Glaciimonas sp. CA11.2: one gene and its partner. The protein of the gene in region 1 interacts with the protein of each later gene in a pairwise test. Links are inferred from orthologs where the notes say so. Each region holds a gene or a part of one and is shown on either strand. Other genes may lie near its edges. The genes, in order: mtgA and RGU75_RS09615.

The links.
Region 2: the proteins of mtgA (region 1) and RGU75_RS09615 interact in binary tests that used the Escherichia coli proteins (3 or more experiments, as listed by UniProt). The link is inferred for Glaciimonas sp. CA11.2 from one-to-one orthologs.

What each region holds. Positions count from the first base shown.
Region 1 is NZ_JAVIWL010000001.1:913,157-926,345, forward strand. The notes cover bases 6,164-9,036. They hold mtgA (monofunctional biosynthetic peptidoglycan transglycosylase), read right to left. Parts: upstream 8,012-9,036; coding sequence 7,316-8,011; downstream 6,164-7,315. Other genes in these bases: hemL (glutamate-1-semialdehyde 2,1-aminomutase), read left to right, coding at 6,164-7,196; aroE (shikimate dehydrogenase), read right to left, coding at 8,030-8,854. Outside these bases: RGU75_RS03875 (Hpt domain-containing protein), read right to left, coding at 1-217; RGU75_RS03880 (methyl-accepting chemotaxis protein), read right to left, coding at 432-2,816; RGU75_RS03885 (chemotaxis protein CheW), read right to left, coding at 2,912-3,550; RGU75_RS03890 (response regulator transcription factor), read right to left, coding at 3,567-3,932; RGU75_RS03895 (response regulator), read right to left, coding at 3,951-4,421; RGU75_RS03900 (rubredoxin), read right to left, coding at 4,669-4,821; RGU75_RS03905 (hydroxymethylpyrimidine/phosphomethylpyrimidine kinase), read left to right, coding at 4,935-5,819; more of hemL, read left to right, coding at 5,904-6,163; RGU75_RS03925 (energy transducer TonB), read right to left, coding at 9,127-10,026; RGU75_RS03930 (ribonuclease catalytic domain-containing protein), read right to left, coding at 10,061-12,229; RGU75_RS03935 (chorismate--pyruvate lyase family protein), read right to left, coding at 12,525-13,094; RGU75_RS03940 (YqiA/YcfP family alpha/beta fold hydrolase), read right to left, coding at 13,094-13,189. UniProt on the Escherichia coli protein: Peptidoglycan polymerase that catalyzes glycan chain elongation from lipid-linked precursors. May play a role in peptidoglycan assembly during cell division in collaboration with other cell division proteins.
Region 2 is NZ_JAVIWL010000001.1:2,245,662-2,250,579, forward strand. The notes cover bases 1-3,000. They hold RGU75_RS09615 (penicillin-binding protein 2), read left to right. Parts: upstream 1-618; coding sequence 619-2,382; downstream 2,383-3,000. Other genes in these bases: rsmH (16S rRNA (cytosine(1402)-N(4))-methyltransferase RsmH), read left to right, coding at 1-353; ftsL (cell division protein FtsL), read left to right, coding at 350-622; RGU75_RS09620 (UDP-N-acetylmuramoyl-L-alanyl-D-glutamate--2,6-diaminopimelate ligase), read left to right, coding at 2,382-3,000. In the rest of the region: more of RGU75_RS09620, read left to right, coding at 3,001-3,965; RGU75_RS09625 (UDP-N-acetylmuramoyl-tripeptide--D-alanyl-D-alanine ligase), read left to right, coding at 3,962-4,918. UniProt on the Escherichia coli protein: Essential cell division protein that catalyzes cross-linking of the peptidoglycan cell wall at the division septum. Required for localization of FtsN.

The DNA of each region.
Region 1 (13,189 bases):
ACGGGGGCACAACGCCACCCACAACTGGTGTCTCAACAACGTCGGTTGCCGAAAGGTCATCACTTACCGCCAATGAGTACTGTAAAGCCTGGAGTGATTGTCCAAGTGCTACGCGAATTTCGCTCATCACCCAAGACAACGGGCCGGTATCTAATTGCATTGGTTGCATTGGCTGTATTTGTGACACTGTAGCGGGCCCGTGAAAATCTGTGCTCATGACTGCCTCATCAGTTCTAAGGAATCAATACGGTCATCCCACGGGTTGACCTGATTCAGGTGACTTGATCTTATTGAACGTAAAAAGTGTGAGTGATATTTTTTCAAATTTTGCAATTTAACATTCAGACTATAGAGACTAACTTTATCGCCAGTCTCTCAATTCCGTTACCAGGAAAGATAGCCACGCTGCAATCGAATCAATAAAGGTGTTGTTAGTTGGTGACGCGGAAGCGCGATACCGAACTTTTCAAATCTTCTGCAAGTTTAGACAACTCACGAATAGACGACGCAGTCTGACTAGTTCCTTCCCGTGTTTTTTCGGTCACCGTAAGAATATTCTGAATGTTGGAAGCGACACCATTTGCCGAGTTTGCCTGCTGCTCAGTTGCCAACGAAATATTTTGAATCAATTCGGCCAACAGGTTCGACACGCCACGAATGTCTGACAGTGCAGCGCCAGCGGCATCGGATAGCTTTGCTCCTTCGACCACGCCCTGTGTCGACTTTTCCATCGCGACCACGGCATCGTGCGTATCGGTTTGAATGGTGCGTACCAGCGCGCCAATCTGCTTGGTTGCCGCACCGGAGCGCTCTGCCAGGCGCTGGACTTCTTCAGCCACCACCGAAAAGCCACGACCCGCCTCACCAGCGGATGCAGCCTGAATCGCTGCATTCAATGCCAGCACATTGGTCTGCTCCGTAATATCAGCGATAAGCTCAGTGATTTCACCAATCTCTTGTGAAGATTCTCCAAGACGCTTAATCCGCTTTGAGGTTTCCTGAATCTGCTCACGAATTTCATTCATGCCGGTAATGGCGTTTTCAACGGCTTTTGAACCCTCTTCTGCCGCACTTACCGATTGCCGTGCCACATCAACGGACGCGCTCGCGGATTTGGATACATCCGTAATCTGTGTTGCCATTGCCAACACCGCTAGCGTAGCTTCCTTGATCTCGCGCGCCTGTGTTTGGGATGCCTCTAACAATTCGGTCGAAATGCTTTGCGCCTGATCTGACGCTGTCGTTACTTGTCGTGCAGTCGCGGTGACACGACCAACCAGTCCGCGCAACTCTTCAACTGTGTAGTTCACGGAATCCGCAATAGCCCCGGTTATGTCTTCAGAGACTGTCGCTTGCACCGTCAAATCACCGTCCGCTACCTCTTGCAACTCGTTCATTAAACGTAAAATAGCTGCCTGATTCTGGTCGTTCAAGTTGCTGGTATCCAGTTCATGCTGAATAGCCATTAAGCGCTGATCTTCGGCTTCAAGTCGACGCATGTCTGCGTCGTGCGTTCGACGGTGTCCGTCCTGTAATTGGACCCACGCGATTCCGGCCGCAGCCAATAGGGCGAGCAACGCCGATGCCAGCATCAGCCAAAATGGAAGGCTAAGTTCATCCTGTGCATTACGATAACTATCTTGCAAGGTACTCAGGCGCTGCTTTAACAGTTCGTTTTCGGTAAAGATCAATTCTTCGGATTGCTTAGTCGATACAAAGTTCTGTATGTTCGCCAAAATAGCGGTGACGGCGACCTGGTATTCAGCAAAGCTGTTTTCTAACTCAGCTAATTTTTGGCGCTCTTCTTCATTTTTGGAAGCGGGCAAACGCAATATGGCGCTACCATTCAAAAACCCACTAACGATGTCGCGAAAGGTGTTGGTATCCTTGCCAAGCAAAAATGCAGTTTCAGGATTAACCCCCTGAGAAGTCAGAAATTCATTGGCGCTGCGCCCTAGACGCTGCGTCAGCATTACCAGTTGTGAGGCTGCGGAAATTTCGCGCGGTGTTGCTCTGCCTTCCGTCTTCATCGCGGCAATTTGCTCCGACAAATCCAGCAATACAGGCGAAATCCCGTTTAGCTTTTGTAAGATTACGCCAAAGCCTGACAATTCTTTTTGGTGCTTTAAGATAGTCTCAGCTGCCTTATCGGTGTTCAACCAAACTTTCTCCACATCCGCGGCTGCAGAAGCCATTCGTGGGCTCGGCGCAGGAATTTCGCTTCCTTTGTACACCCCACCGGTAGTCAGTAAAACCAAATCTTGATTAAGTTCTTTGCGGCTATCGGACAACTGCTTAAACGCTTCTGTATTACCCTGAATAGCATTCGGCGTCGCTTTACCAATCCGCTGGGAATGCATCAACGCATCGCCTGCAATTTGGGTCTGCGTCGCAATTAGCGTGTCACTTCTGGTACTCAACCACAGGAAGACAATCGTCAGCACGAGGCCGGCACCCATTATGGCCAATAGGGTACGAACTTGCTGCTGTTGCGGCAACTTGCCGATCAGTGGTAATGGCTTGTCTTGATACGATCTGAAGGGCTGACTTGCTGCACCAGATGCACCAGATGACTCCACTGAACTAGTTGCGTCTATAAATTCCGATGATGGAAATACTGCCGAGGCGTTGAGCGATGATGCTTCATGGCCCCGCATCATCAGGGGTGCCTGGCTTTTGTTCGACGTTGCGCCATGCTCGCCGACTGCGGCAAGCGATGCTATCCCTGCGGGTCCCGACTCTTGTCGAAAAAAATTGCCGCCATTAATCTGTTCTTCTTTCGCCGTCTTGAATAGGAACGGTAGTTTAAATGCCATTGCTGAATCTCCTAATTGCCAATTCGATGCTGCCCGATGTCACCACTATTACGTCAACTGCTGACGTCGATAAACTGGCCTCTATTTCCCTGATTTCATCTACCAATGTGTAAAAATCGTGGGCTACTTAGTACCTGCGTCAATTTGAGTTCAGTCCAGAGCTGCGACTCACTATCCAAATACTGTGCGGCACTTGCCTTCACACTATTAACTGGATCAGCCCTACCGGCGGCTTCAACTCCAATCCCGTCGACATCCTGGGAAATCGGTTGCAAGACCATTTCATCGATATTGCGTAAGCCGAGAACTCGACTTACCAATAAACCGCTGTTAAATGCTAGTGCATTGGCAAATGCGACAATCCTCGTATCTTTGTCGATGACCGTGATGGCCTGCCCTTGATAGCGTGCAAAATCGATAACGCTTATTAAGGTACCGCGGATATTTGTCAGACCGAGATACCAATCCTGCGTCAACGGTACTTTGGTGATGCGGTCAACAGCGACAATTTCACCCGCTTCTTCCAGGCTAAGTAGCCAGCGTTGTTGCCCGATTAATAAACCTAATTGGTTATGGTGGACCTTGACACCGCTGCGTGCAGCTTCCATCCGTTCGAGTAAATGCGATTGAAATTCACGTAGACGACTACGCCGCGCATCCGCGTCAGTGCCGAATTTGCGCGGAGGAGGGACAGCCAAATACGGTATATGCGGATCAGCTTCTGATTGGCTCATTGAATAGCGCCTGGAATTAGCCGAGTGCTGCGATTTTAGCCAGCAACTCCTGCGGATTAATCGGCTTCACCAGATAATCACGCGCACCTTGGCGCAAGCCCCAAATCCGATCTGTCTCCAGGCCCTTACTGCTACAGATGATGATGGGAATATCTTGCAACTCCGGATCGCGTGAAATGGAACGTGTGACCTGAAATCCGTTTTGACCGGGCATCACAATATCCATCAAAATCAAGTCCGGTTTGTCGGCCTTGATTTTGCTGATAACGCCGTCGCCACTCTCAGAGGTCGAGACGGAGTAACCGCCTCTTGCCAGAATATCTGTCAAAAAATAACGCTCTGTAGGAGAGTCGTCAACAACCAAAACCTTTTGAATGGCCATGCTCAACCTTTACTTCAATTATGTCGGAATAGGTACCAGCGCTGTTTCAGCTGGCATAACAGGGGACGTCGTAGAAGCGAATGCCTGATTCGCTTCCTGAAGATGCTGTGTGTAGTGGTGGACAGTCTTTAGCAGACTATCTTTGGTGAAAGGCTTGGTCAGATACTCGTCGGCACCCACCATCGCGCCTCTGGCACGATCGAATAAGCCGTCTTTTGAAGACAACATCACCACTGGCGTTGCATGAAATCTGGCACTCTTTTTGATAAGCGCACAGGTTTGATACCCATCCAGTCGGGGCATCAAAATATCACAAAAAATAAGGGCGGGCTTATGGTCGTTAATTTTGGCAAGGGCATCAAAACCATCCTCTGCGAGGATCACTTGATAACCCGCCAAATTTAAAAAAATCTCGGCGGAACGACGAATAGTGCTGCTATCGTCAATCACCATAACCTTCAGGCTTGCGATGCCAATGGGTTGTGTCATGAAGTTTTTGTCCAGATCAATTTGATTTACCAAATCACTGTAACAAAGTTCAAGAAACTTTAGAACAACATTTCGACGCACCGCCAAATTTGACGGTTTTTTTTGAGTTTACTACAGAAAAATCTGTCACTTTTGATCATTGAGTTGCGATTAATCTGCTATTTACACAGATTAATTACGCGGTTTAATCTGCATGACATTTCATTCAGATGGGATCAAATTGCAACTAACAACTAAATTGCTAAAATTACATTGCTACCATTTCAAAATCTTCCTTTCGCGCACCACATTCCGGACAAGTCCAGTTCATAGGCACGTCATCCCACAGCGTTCCGGCAGCGATTCCCTCTTCCGGCAATCCCTGCTCTTCGTCGTAAATCCAGCCGCAAATCAGACACATCCAGGTTTTATATGCTGGTTTTGACGCTTCGTTCGATGTTTCGTTGGTATTGCTCACGGCGGAAACCCTTCAATCAAGTAAAATGTAAAGTCGGATATCTTAATCTAACAGCCGTGCAAAACCAAACTTCTCCTCTTATATTGACATTCGGTGTTGCTGATCCAGTCGGCGCCGCTGGAATTCAGGCAGATCTTGCCACATTTTCTTCCATGGGTTGCCATGGATTATCGGTTATTACCTCGATTTTAATCGGTGACACTGCACGTATCGAAGATACGCAGCAGATTGACGCCGATTGGGTCGCTGATCAAGCCCGCGTTTTACTCGAAGATATGCCGGTGGCCGCCTTTAAGGTTGGCGCAATCGGCAGTATTGAAAGTGTCTCCGTGATCGCAGAGATCGTCTCCGATTACCCTGACATTCCTTTAATTCTCGATCCGTTCCTGACGGCGATGCCTGATCAAGGTCAGGATAGCGAAGATCTTCTGACCGCGATGCGCGAACTATTGATCCCGCAAAGCACGGTAATGGTCTTGTCGGCCGTCGAATTATCGCGACTAGCCGAAACCTGGCGCGAACCGTCGACACAGGATCTATCGACTGTCGATGCAATGCACATCATCGAACTGGGATGCGAATACCTGTTCGTCACCGGAACACCCGGGACAGCAGCAGAAATCAGCAATACGCTGTTTAACGATACCGGGATACTGCGGCAAGATAGCTGGCCGCGCGTCTCTGGCTCGTTTAGCGGTGCTGGCACTACGCTCTCCGCTGCCATTGCTGCAATGCTGGCAAACGGGCTTGATGTTCCCGAAGCGGTCTCCGAAGCACAAGAGTTCACCCTCGCTGCGGTCATGGCCGGCCAACGACTCGGTATGGGAAAATTGGTCCCCGACCGTTTTTTCTGGGCCCGAGAAGATGTTTTGGATGGACTTGCGGAAGAGGAAAGCCAACAAAGCGACGAGAAAGAACAAAATCCACCAATAGTCTCTTGATGTAGTTGGGCTGCATTGCCTGACTGTTCATTTTTTTGCCCTTAATATGAAGGGCGCGCACCCTATTCTAATGATCCTTACGACATGACATCCAATAACGATACGCTATTTTCCCGTGCGCAATTAACGACTCCTGGCGGTGTTAATTCGCCAGTGCGCGCTTTTCGCTCGGTAGGCGGGACACCACGTTTTATCACGCGTGCTGAAGGACCTTATTTCTGGGATGCGGATGATCGTCGCTACATTGATTACATTGGGTCGTGGGGTCCCGCGATCGTTGGTCACGCTCATCCAACCGTGGTTAAAGCAGTTCAGGACGCCGCCGCCCGCGGACTAAGCTTTGGAGCGCCAACCGAAGGCGAAATCCTGATTGCCGAAGAAATCTGCAAACTGATGCCATCAATTGAGCAACTGCGTCTGGTTTCGAGCGGCACAGAAGCCACCATGAGCGCCCTGCGCCTGGCACGCGGTGCCACCGGACGCGACAAAATCGTCAAGTTTGAAGGTTGCTATCACGGTCATGCTGACTCGTTACTGGTTAAAGCTGGTAGTGGTTTGCTAACCTTTGGCAACCCTACTTCGTCTGGCGTTCCAGCCGATTTCGTCAAGCACACACTGGTACTTGACTACAATAATGTTTCCCAGCTGGAAGAAGCGTTTGTAAACATGGGTGACGAAATCGCCTGTGTGATCGTCGAACCGGTTGCTGGCAACATGAATTTGATTCGCGCCACGCCGGAATTCTTACAAGCTATGCGTAGTTTGTGTACAAAATATGGTGCTGTGCTCATTTTTGATGAAGTCATGTGTGGCTTCCGCGTGGCACTTGGCGGTGCGCAAGCGTTGTATCAGGTTGTCCCGGATATTACCGCGCTCGGCAAAGTCATTGGTGGCGGCTTGCCGGTGGCCGCATTCGGCGGTCGCGCTGACCTGATGCAGCACATGGCACCACTCGGCGGCGTCTACCAAGCCGGTACACTATCCGGCAATCCAGTCGCAGTCGCAGCCGGCATGACGACACTGAAGTTGATTCAGGAGCCTGGTTTCTACCAACACCTCAGCGCGCAAACCCTGAGGCTGACACAAGGCCTGACTAAAGCTGCGGCTGACGCCGGAGTTGCTTTTTGTGCTGACGCTATCGGTGGCATGTTCGGTCTCTACTTCTCAGAAAAAGTACCGAATACTTTTGCTGAAATGATGGCTACCGATAAAGAGCAGTTCAACGTATTTTTCCATGCAATGCTGGATGCGGGCGTGTATTTGGCACCGTCTGCCTTTGAGGCTGGCTTCGTGTCCGCACAACATGATGATGCAGTGATAGAGGCGACGCTTGAGGCGGCGTGTGGGGCTTTTGCAAAGTTACGCGCAACCTCGTAAATTATCCGACTAGTCATCCAATACCGCTAAAGTGTGATGGACTAACAATAAAACCGCTGGTAAAGCACGTTGCTTTACCAGCGGTTTTATTTTTATAAAGCCAATATTTTATTGGCTGCTTACGGCAACTCGGCCGATCCCATGCGCCGCAAAATCAAACCAGTGCGCCTCGACAAATAAGCTGATCCGCGATTTTTGTCATAAAAACGCGGACGTGGCAGCATGACCGCCAACCGCGCAGCCTGACTAGCACCAAGATTAGCCGCTGATGAACGGTAATAATGTTGGGCTGCTGCTTCAGCGCCGTAGACGCCGCTTCCCCATTCCACAACGTTCAGATAGATCTCGTAAATCCGCTCTTTATCCATGAGAAATTCAAGCATGTACGTGATAACGAATTCCTGACCTTTGCGAATATAACTGCGCTCCCCCGATAAAAAGAGATTTTTGGCTAATTGCTGGGTGATGGTTGAACCACCAAGCATGATTTTGCCTTTTTTATTATTTCGCGCGTACGCTTTTTCCAGTGCATCCCAGTCAATTCCTTCATGCTCTGAAAAATTAGCATCTTCCGAAGCAATGATGGCACGCTTTAAGTTAGTCGAAATACGGTTATACGGTACCCATGTGTATTGCAACTGAACAGTCGGATTCGTTTCGCGCAGGACTGACAATTGATGTCGCATGAAGCTGGTGGAACTAGGGTTGTGATCGACCCACCACCAAATTTGAACGAAAAAATAAAGTTGCAACGCTAATATTGCGACAATGACAATCAGGAACAAACGCCACACCAGTTTACTGACAGATTTCATCATTATTTCCCGTCAGAATTAAAGCTGCGCACGCAATGCGGCAAACACGTCGCTAGTGTTCGGTCGGACGGAGCGCCAAACAAAAAACGACTCTGCCGCTTGCTCCACCAACATTCCTAAACCATCGCGCACCGTTGCACCATGGGCACTGGCAAACTGCATAAACACGGTAGCTTGTTTGCCATACATCATGTCATAGGCCAAGGTCTGCGGTCCAAAAACGTTTGCTGAGATTGGCGGCACGTCGGCTTGTAAACTGGCAGACGTCGCGTTGATGATCAAGTCAAACGGACCATGCACATCCGCAAACCCGCAAGCAATGATGGTATTTTCCTGAGGAAATTTTTGTGCAAACTGGTCCACTAATTCTTGCGCTTTAGCCACTGTCCGGTTAGCCAAAACCAGTTGCGCTGGACGCGCCAGCAATAGTGGCAATAGCGCCCCACGCGCCGCACCACCAGCTCCCAATAACAAGACGCGCTTTCCAGCGATTGGCGACCCTGCATTACGCACGATATCTGTCACCAAACCGATACCGTCGGTATTATCGCCAATTATCTGTTCATCTCTGAAAGCGAGGGTGTTGACTGCCCCTGCGGCTTCGGCGCGTGCGGTCAACGTTGTTGCCAATGCGTAGGCAGCAAGTTTAAATGGCACGGTAACATTCGCGCCTTTACCGCCTTGCAAGATAAATTCCCGTACCGCATTCGCAAAACCATCCAGCGGCGCAAGCAAGCGCGCATAGTCGATAGACTGTCCGGTTTCAGCAGCAAAACGCGCATGAATATCGGGGGACTTGCTATGCGCTATCGGATTGCCAATGACGACATAGCGATCTGGCATGGAAGAAGATTGCACGGAAGCTAATATTGCGTTTGATAAATCGCATGAGTTTGAAGCAGGTGCAGACATAATGTTGGCAATTTTTTATGTTATTTTTTGGAACACCACACATCGATGTTCTATCGATAAAGACTGATATTGAAAGCTTTATGAAAATTTTTTATTAATATTTATATTGATACAAACAAGACAAAGATCGCCGGATATGAAAAACCAATCTTATAGATTCACATTCACCCATACTTGCCCAAAAGAAGCGACGACAGCTTTGCTTAATGATTATCAACACTCCGCAATTTGGTCTCAAGTTGACCTTCGCGAGAAAAATCCAAGGTTACAATCACTTCCCACACTTCATCCGCAGTGCCAGAGCGCATATTATGCGGAAAACGGTTAAACGGCGCTGCTCTTTCGATTATTTTCAGCGCGGCGGCATCAAGGCCAGGAACGTTCGAACTTCTCTCCACTTCCAGGCCGCCGTCTTTTGTATAAATACTCCCGTCCTGAAAGATCGGGACCGACACTACTAATTTACCGTACAATTTTCTCCCATTTTTACGAGGAAAATTCAACGTTCCCAAGCGCTCCACTCTGTCCGCAAAAGCTTTGTAATACATCGCGTACCGCACGCCACGCGTACTGGGCGTTATCACAGTTTTCCGCGGCCGCTTGTTATAGTCTTCGATACTCTTGGCAATTTCGGCCTGTTCGCGACGCAGTGCTTTGGTATCCGGCGTAAGCTCATTACCATCCTCTGTCGGCACGGCATCTGTACGGCTATCCTGAGATGTCGTTTCCGGAACCGAAAACAATGCCGCGCTCTGCATCTGTGACAACATTTGCTGCTGCTTTTTCTCTAGCGCCGCGATCCGGTGATCGGCGGTGTTGAGGCTGTCGCCATCTTCTGTTTTCAGCATATCCGGTAACGGCGACTTGGCACGACCAGCGTCGGCGTTACCACCTCCATCCAGATTTGCTTGCGCCAACGCCTCCGCTTTCACCGGCGCACTCTGCGTTTTGGCGTTCACGAGAATCACTTCTAGTGCTGGATCAGTTGGCCTGACCTTAGCCGATGCTGGCAGCGTAAAGCGAACGGCCAGCAGCGCCCCGTGCACTAAAACCGAAATAGCGATGGCGATATATAAAACCAGATTTTGAGAAAATGGTTTCACGCGCAGCAAGATTGGGCGTCCGGTCGTCAAAAGCTTAAGGCTTCATGTCGGTTGAAGCAGCGCTGCCCGCAACCACATCTGCTTTGGCATCAGTTTCCGCATCGACACCATTGACCGCGACATCTGTAACTTCACGGTCATCAATACTATTGATATTACCGTCCTCCGCGGTTCCCTCACCCTCTTTTTCTATTCCCGAATGCTCGTTCGGCAAATCCATGGCCGCATTAAGTTCGTCCACCATTTCATCATCATCCGAGGCATCATTTGGATCGCCCTGTGCCGTGGTCGCGGGCGGCGTCAACACTTCCAGCAATCGTACCTCGATACTCAAATCGATTTCGTCCCAACGAATCAAATCAAGTTTTACCGACGCGCCCCGTGCAACTTGTGGCATACCAGGTAACTTGATTACTAAAGGTATATCAATCAGACGTAAAATTTCGTCCTTCAACACAACCGCTTCAACCTGCTTCACCTGTTCCTGGCCCAGCCAACGAAGACACCAATAGCGTTCCATCGTTGACTGAAAATCACCGTAACCCGCGTAGGTTGCATCGAAAGCCGAAACAATCGCGAACAAGTCTGCATCGCGCGGTTTGAATGGCGCCACCAGTGGCGCCGTGACGCCACTCTCAACGCACGCCAAAATCTGCCATTGATTCACAAGATCGGTATAACGACGCAACGGTGAAGTACTCCATGCATATTGGTCGACGCCCAATCCCTGATGAGGCGCGGCGTGGGTTACCATGCGCACCTGCATTTTTGTCGCCCAACCACCACTGCCGCCGCCCTGTGCACGATAAATTCCCGGCACACCGTGGTCGTTCATCAATTTTCCCCAAGTACTATTGGCAAAAATCATCAGTTCAGCAACGATTTTGTCGAGTGGTGCACCACGTTTGCGACGCGCAATCGTGACAACGTCGTCATCAACATAAAAATTGAAGTCAACGCGATTATTTTGTTCGGGACGGAGGCCGAAATTTTCTCGCTTCGCCATCCGACCTTGTTCGAGTACAGAAATCCATTGCCACAAAATGGCAATATCCGCTTTATGGGGATAGTCGCCTTCACCGCTCGCCAAGTTCTCTTCGGTCACCAGCATATCGAGCGTGTTGTGGCGTAAATTAGCGGAGATCGGCACCAATTCGGCTTTAGTTTCGGTGCTGATCAAGCGCCAGTCTTGCGGGTCCAGCGTTGCGTATAACGACAACGCCGGACAGTTCTTTCCCTCATCCAAGGAGAACGCTTCGACCAACGAATCGGGCAACATGGTTATTTTGTCGCCGGGCATGTAGACCGTTGACATGCGATGACGCGCGAGCGCATCGATGGCGTCATCACGTTTGATCGCCAGTCCGGGCGCGGCGATATGGATACCGATCCGTACATTACCATCCGGCAATGTCACAACTGAGAGCGCATCGTCGATTTCAGTGGTTGTTACGTCATCGATAGAAAATGCACGGACGTCAGCCAAAGGCAAGGTTGCCGCAGTCGTAATAGTTGGCACCGGAATTTCTGGAAACCCCACCCCTTTCGGGAAAAACTCAAACAGAAACTTGGAAAAATGCAGATCCTTTGGCGATGCAATACCGCCAACCGCCAGCATTAGACGCTGCGGTGTGGTTTGCAAGGAAACGCAAGCGGCATCAAGCGCCTTGTATTCAATACTGTTTTTATCTGGTTTAAATAACAGCTGCAGAGCCAACGGCTTCATTGCATCTGGCAACTGATTTGCGATCAATTGTTCGACATACTTAGCTTGTATCAGCGCTTGCTGTCGCTTTTTTTCGACGCCAGCCTGCGCGGCTTTAAGCGACGCTTCGGGTGCGGCCTTATAGCGCCCACGGCCCTTTTTATAAAAATATATCGGTGCCGAATGTAGGCAAATCAACAATCCGGCGGCTTCAGACGGTATTGGAGCGTGACCAAAATACTCGGCACCCAGCTCTGCAAAACCAAACTCTTCCTGACCGGCAACTTCCCATAGAAAATCAACATCAACTTCTTGTGCGATATGTTTTGCGTCATCGAGCAATTGTTGCGGCGTCGGGGCGCCAAACTGTATCAATACGTCTTTTGACTTAATTTTGCTGCGCTTTCCAGTAGGCAGTTCGACCTGATAAGCCTCGCCCTGCTGTGACAAAACAGACCCTGCTTTAAAGTCGCCGGACTCTTCAAAAAATAGATTCATTGATTACGATTCATTAATTACTTTAATTATGGATTCTGAATATTGCGGTGATAACTACTTTACTATTTGATACCGCCTACATTTAATAATAATTAGGACTGACAATTAGGACTGACGCAAGATGGCGCATTAGGTTTGCTATAACATCGGCACATCATCGACAGCACATAGTGACATGCTGCCGCACCCGTCTTGCGTAAATCCCGTATCTGTTTTCAATCGATAACGGCAAAGAACAACTTTTATCACTCTAAAAAAAGGTGATGATCAATAAAATAACGCCGTATTCATTAAACTAACCCGTTAAAACATTACGTAAAAATTTGATTTCCGGAAAAAACACTTCGGTCACCAGCATCACGCCGCCTTTACGACGAAACGTCGAACGCCGCGCAAATAGCGGAGTCGGCAGTGTTGCCAAACCAGTCGCCGCGCACATCCGACGGACCAAGGGATGACCACCATACAAACGGGCATATTGCAATTGTCCCCGCGCCACAAGAGGATCGCCAAACAGTGTGGTGCCTAATGAGCGCTCACCCAATGTGCCGAAAAAGGGCCACTCTGCAGTTGTCGCGCCCAATGACAAGACAGTATGACCTAACACCACAGGATGACCATCGCAGATTAGCAATACATCCCGCTCTTGCACCACTTGCCGCTGAGGCAACAAAATTGCAGCGCATTCGTCAGCAAGACACATTGCACGATGCTGATGCAAACGCTGCACTCGAAATTGCGTGCTGTTTGCCATTAACTTATAGGTCAGCGACGCGCGATCAATCAACCAGTCGCGCATCGACGCCGTTGGGTGAACACCATTTGGATGATCATGCCAATGCGCAAAACTCGGCGAGCGCGCCATCAGCGATCACTCGGCAAAGGAGGAACGTCTACTCCGCAAAACGTCAGTATGGCATCGGCATAATCCGCAAAGTCGCTGAGACCGTGATCACCTCC
Region 2 (4,918 bases), 1.3 Mb from region 1 along the record:
AAGCTATCCGGATTTACATCAATAAAGAGCTTGAAGAACTCAAAATAGTGTTGGATCAGGCGTTCGAGCAGATGTCTCTGCAAGGGAGATTGGTTGTGATCAGTTTTCACTCGCTGGAAGATCGCATCGTCAAGCAGTATATGGCTTCCAAAGCCAAGCTGCCGCAGCCAGACCGTCGCTTACCGATTCTTGCTGTCGATTTGCCGCAACCTCAGTTAAAACTAGTCTCGCGTGTTAAGCCATCGGACGCCGAAGTGACTGCCAATCCGCGCTCACGCTCAGCCATTATGCGGGTCGGTGAGCGTCTCGCCAGCAGCGCAAAATCAGGTCTCATGACAGGTGATCAGTCATGATCGGGCGTGTCAACGCGATGTTGACGGTAATGCTCGTTATCTGCGCGCTGGCATTGGTCAATGCGCAATATCAGGAACGTCAGTTATTCATCGAACTGGGGCGCGCCCAAAGCCAGGCGCGGCAGCTGGATATAGAGTGGTCCCAACTACAGCTTGATCAATCTACTCTCGGCAAAAATGCCAGGATCGAGGCCGGTGCGCGGCGTGACCTGAATATGGTGCCATTGACGCCGCAGCGCACCCAGTACTTAACGATGGGGGCCAAATGACTCGCAACCCTCCGCGTACCGCCGCATCCAAAGGCATGCCATTTACCGCAAGCCCTGTATTGAAAGTCAAACTCCCGGTTTGGCGTTCACGCGTTGTGCTGTTTATGTTATTTGCAGCTTTTTTTGCTTTGGTGGCAAGAGCGTTATGGTTACAAGGCGTATCTACCGAATTTTTGCAAAAGCAAGGCGCTTCTCGTTATGCACGCACGCTAGAGTTGCCAGCGACGCGTGGCAAGATTACTGATCGCAACGGTCAGGTATTGGCCTCATCGGTGCCGGTCAAAGCAATCTGGGCGATTCCTGATGATGTACAGCAAGCGCCCAAAGAAAAGTTGCAAGCGCTGGCAAAATTACTTGATATGACGCAGGCCGAGTTAAATAAAAAGCTCGATTCTGATCGAAGCTTTGTCTACCTCAAGAGGCAAGTCGAGAAAGAGGCGACGGATCAGATAGCCAAGCTTGGTATTGCCGGGATCGAAACGCGTCCCGAATATAAACGCTTCTATCCTGAGGGTGAAGTAGCGGCGCACGTGGTCGGCTTTACCAATATCGAAGATGCAGGACAAGATGGGATGGAACTGTCACAACAAAAAACGCTGGCAGGAGCTACTGGTAGCCGCCGTGTTATCAAGGATCGTCTTGGTCGGATTGTCGAAGATATTGAAGCCGTCAAAGAGCCGCATGACGGTCGCGATCTTGTCTTGTCAATAGACAGCAAAATTCAGTACATTGCTTTTACTCAACTAAAAGAGATGGTTGAGAAGAGCAAAGCCAAAGCCGGAGCCATTGTAGTGGTCGACGCCAAAAGCGGCGAAGTGCTGGCACTCGCCAATCTGCCTAGTTATAATCCTAACGATCGATCAATACTCACCGGCGCGCAACTGCGCAATCGCGTGATGACCGATACTTTTGAGCCGGGATCGACGCTAAAACCATTCACGGTGGCATTGGCGCTTGATACCAATCGTATTCAACCTGGAACCACGTTCCAGGTGCCGGATAAAATGACGATCGGTACGGCAACTATCGGTGACTCACACCCGCATGGATTGCTTAGTATGACTGTTGCTCAGATTATCCAAAAATCGTCCAACCTCGGGACGGCACAAATAGCCTTGCAGATGCCAGCCGAAGAAATGTGGGAAATGTTCACCACGGTCGGTCTTGGACAGCAACCAAAATTTGGCTTCCCCGGTGCTGTCGCCGGTCGCGTCCGTCCGTTCAAATCATGGCGTCCGATTGAACAGGCAACCATGAGTTACGGCCATGGAATATCTGTATCACTGATCCAGATGGCACATGCCTATACCATTTTTGCGCGCAACGGCGACTTGATCCCGTTGTCATTCAAAAAAGTCACTACCGATCCGATTGGTCAACGCGTCATTTCTGAAAAAACGGCGTTAACCATGCGTGCAATGCTCGAAAGAGTAACTGCGCCCGGAGGTACGGCACCGAAAGCACAAGTGCCCGGATATCGTGTAGGCGGAAAAACGGGCACGGCTTACAAAATTGAAGGTGGTAAGTACGTTAAAAAGTATATTGCTGATTTCGTCGGTTTCGCTCCAGCGTCGGATCCTCGCTTAATTGTTGCTGTAATGATTGATGAGCCTAGCAACGCCTACCGTTATGGTGGTGATTCCGCTGCGCCAGTTTTTGCCAGTGTGGTGGGAAATGCATTGCGTACCTTAAATGTGCCGCCTGACTCTAATATTACCGACATCATCATTCCGACTGATGGTCCGAAGGAGAGTTTCTGATGACTATCAGACGATCCCCGCCATCTGCGTTAAACACACTAACCAAGTTGGCGTCAATCCAGACATGGTTGGAAGGACTTGTAACGGCGGCATCTCCGACAGTCCGACTAGTCTCCGATTCACGAAAAATAAGTGCCGGAGATGTGTTTTTTGCCTACCCCGGCGATGGCGCCGACGGCCGTACATACATTGCCCAAGCCTTGGAAAAGGGCGCTGTTGCAGTTGTATTTGAAGTACACCAATTCGAATGGAATCCGGATTGGACCGTTCCGCATCTGGCTGTAGATGGCCTGAAAAAACTCGCAGGCCCGATAGCGAATACCTTTTATCAGCAGCCTGACCGCGATATGAGCGTTATTGCCGTGACCGGAACCAATGGCAAGACCTCGTGCAGTCAATGGCTGGGCCACGCATTGGCACAGCTCGGGCAAACGACTGGCGTCATCGGCACGCTCGGAATTGGTACTTTTGTACCGCGCCAACGTGCTGAATTTACGGTTACCGGCTATACCACGCCTGATGCGATTCTTTTACAGACTGAACTGTTGAAGCTGCAACAAGCGGGCGTGCAGGCGCTGGCGATTGAAGCCTCCTCTATCGGGCTGGATCAAGGTCGCCTCAATGGCCTGCATGTCGATATTGCTTTGTTCACTAATTTCACCCGTGATCATCTCGACTATCACGGCGATATGGCAACTTACGAGTTAGCTAAGCGCGCACTTTTTGAATGGCCGGGTTTGCAACACGCTGTGATCAACCTTGACGATGAGATGGGTTTGCGTCTGGCGCGGCAAATGCTACAAGAAGGCGGTTCGGCAGCCGTTATTGGTTATGCCTTGACGGATGCGGCGATGGAAAGTGCTGCCGTTTTAGGTGAATTTCCGATACTGCGCGCGACGGCAGTACGCACCAGCGCCAGCGGTACGGCTTTTCACGTCGTCTCATCATTCGGTTCAGGCCAGATTAAAACGCATCTGGTTGGCCAGTTTAACGTCAGTAACGTGCTAGGTATTTTAGGCGTTTTGCTTGCCAAAGGAGTCGTATGGGATACCGCGGTCCAAGCGCTTGAGCGGTTAACCGCTGTTCCCGGACGCATGGAGCAATTTGGTGGTCAGGATGCGCCATTGATTGTGATTGATTACGCGCATACTCCAGATGCATTGGAAAAAACATTACTTACATTGCGTCAGGTCGCACAGCAACGTGGCGGTGAGTTGTGGTGCGTATTCGGTTGTGGCGGAGATCGCGATCCGGGCAAGCGGCCGCAGATGGGTGCCGTTGCAGAGATTGCCGATCATGTGATCGTCACCAGCGACAATCCGCGCAGCGAAGATCCGGGCCAGATCATTGCACAGATTCTTGCAGGGATGAAATCAGCGGCAACCGTTCAAACGCAGGAAGATCGGGCGGCGGCGATTCTGCGCGCTGTGCGCAAGGCGGGTAAAGCGGATGTAGTGTTGTTGGCTGGCAAAGGCCATGAAACCTATCAGGAAATAAAAGGAAAGAAATTACCATTTTTGGATGCTGATCATACGGCCCTGGCGTTGGCGTCACGTGCCACGATGAAAGGTGGCCCGATATGATCAAGATTCCGTTTACTGCATCAGTCGATGATCTGCAATCCTGGCTGCAGTCCTGGCAACAGACAGTGAGTCTTGCCAGTATTAATGGCAGCGGCAGCGTTGCCGCTGGCGACATTGCCATCACCGGCTTAACAACCGATAGCCGGGCTGTCGTGCCGGGAAACCTGTTTGTCGCCTTACGCGGAGAGCGCTTCGATGCGCACGATTTTTTGGATCAGGTTATAGCGCAAGGTGCAGCAGCATTAATCGTTGAGCGTGCGCCGACCAATTTATCCGTACCTGCGCTGATCGTGGCAGATACGCGCAATGCACTTGGCGCGATTGCTAATGGGTGGCGTCGACAATTCTCTTTGCCACTGATCGCCGTAACCGGCAGCAATGGCAAAACCACGGTCAAGGAGATGATCGCCGCGATTTTGGCTGCCGCGTTCGGTGTTGACGGTTATCTGTCCACACGTGGTAATTTCAATAACGAAATAGGTGTGCCGCTCACCCTGCAACGGCTGGATGCCAGCCACCGGGCGGCGGTGATCGAATTGGGAATGAATCACCCCGGCGAAATAGCGGTACTCGCTGCTATTGCCGCGCCAACGGTTGGACTGGTGAATAATGCGCAGCGCGAACACCAGGAGTTCATGGCCAGTGTCGAAGCCGTGGCTTTAGAAAATGGCGCGGTAATGAGTGCCTTATCAGATGGCGGGATTGCAGTTTTCCCTGCCGATGATCCTTTTACGCCACTGTGGCGCGGGCTTACTGCTGACAAAGGTGGAGGCGTGCGGTCGCTGACCTTTGGCTTTTCTGCTGATGCCGATGTGCACTGTACTTATCAACCAACGGCATTTGGCAGCATCTTACACGTCACAACACCTAAACAAACGTTCGCGGTACGACTCGATGCAGCTGGTGAACACAATGTGCGGAATGCACTGGCCGCCATTGCTTGCACATTGGCT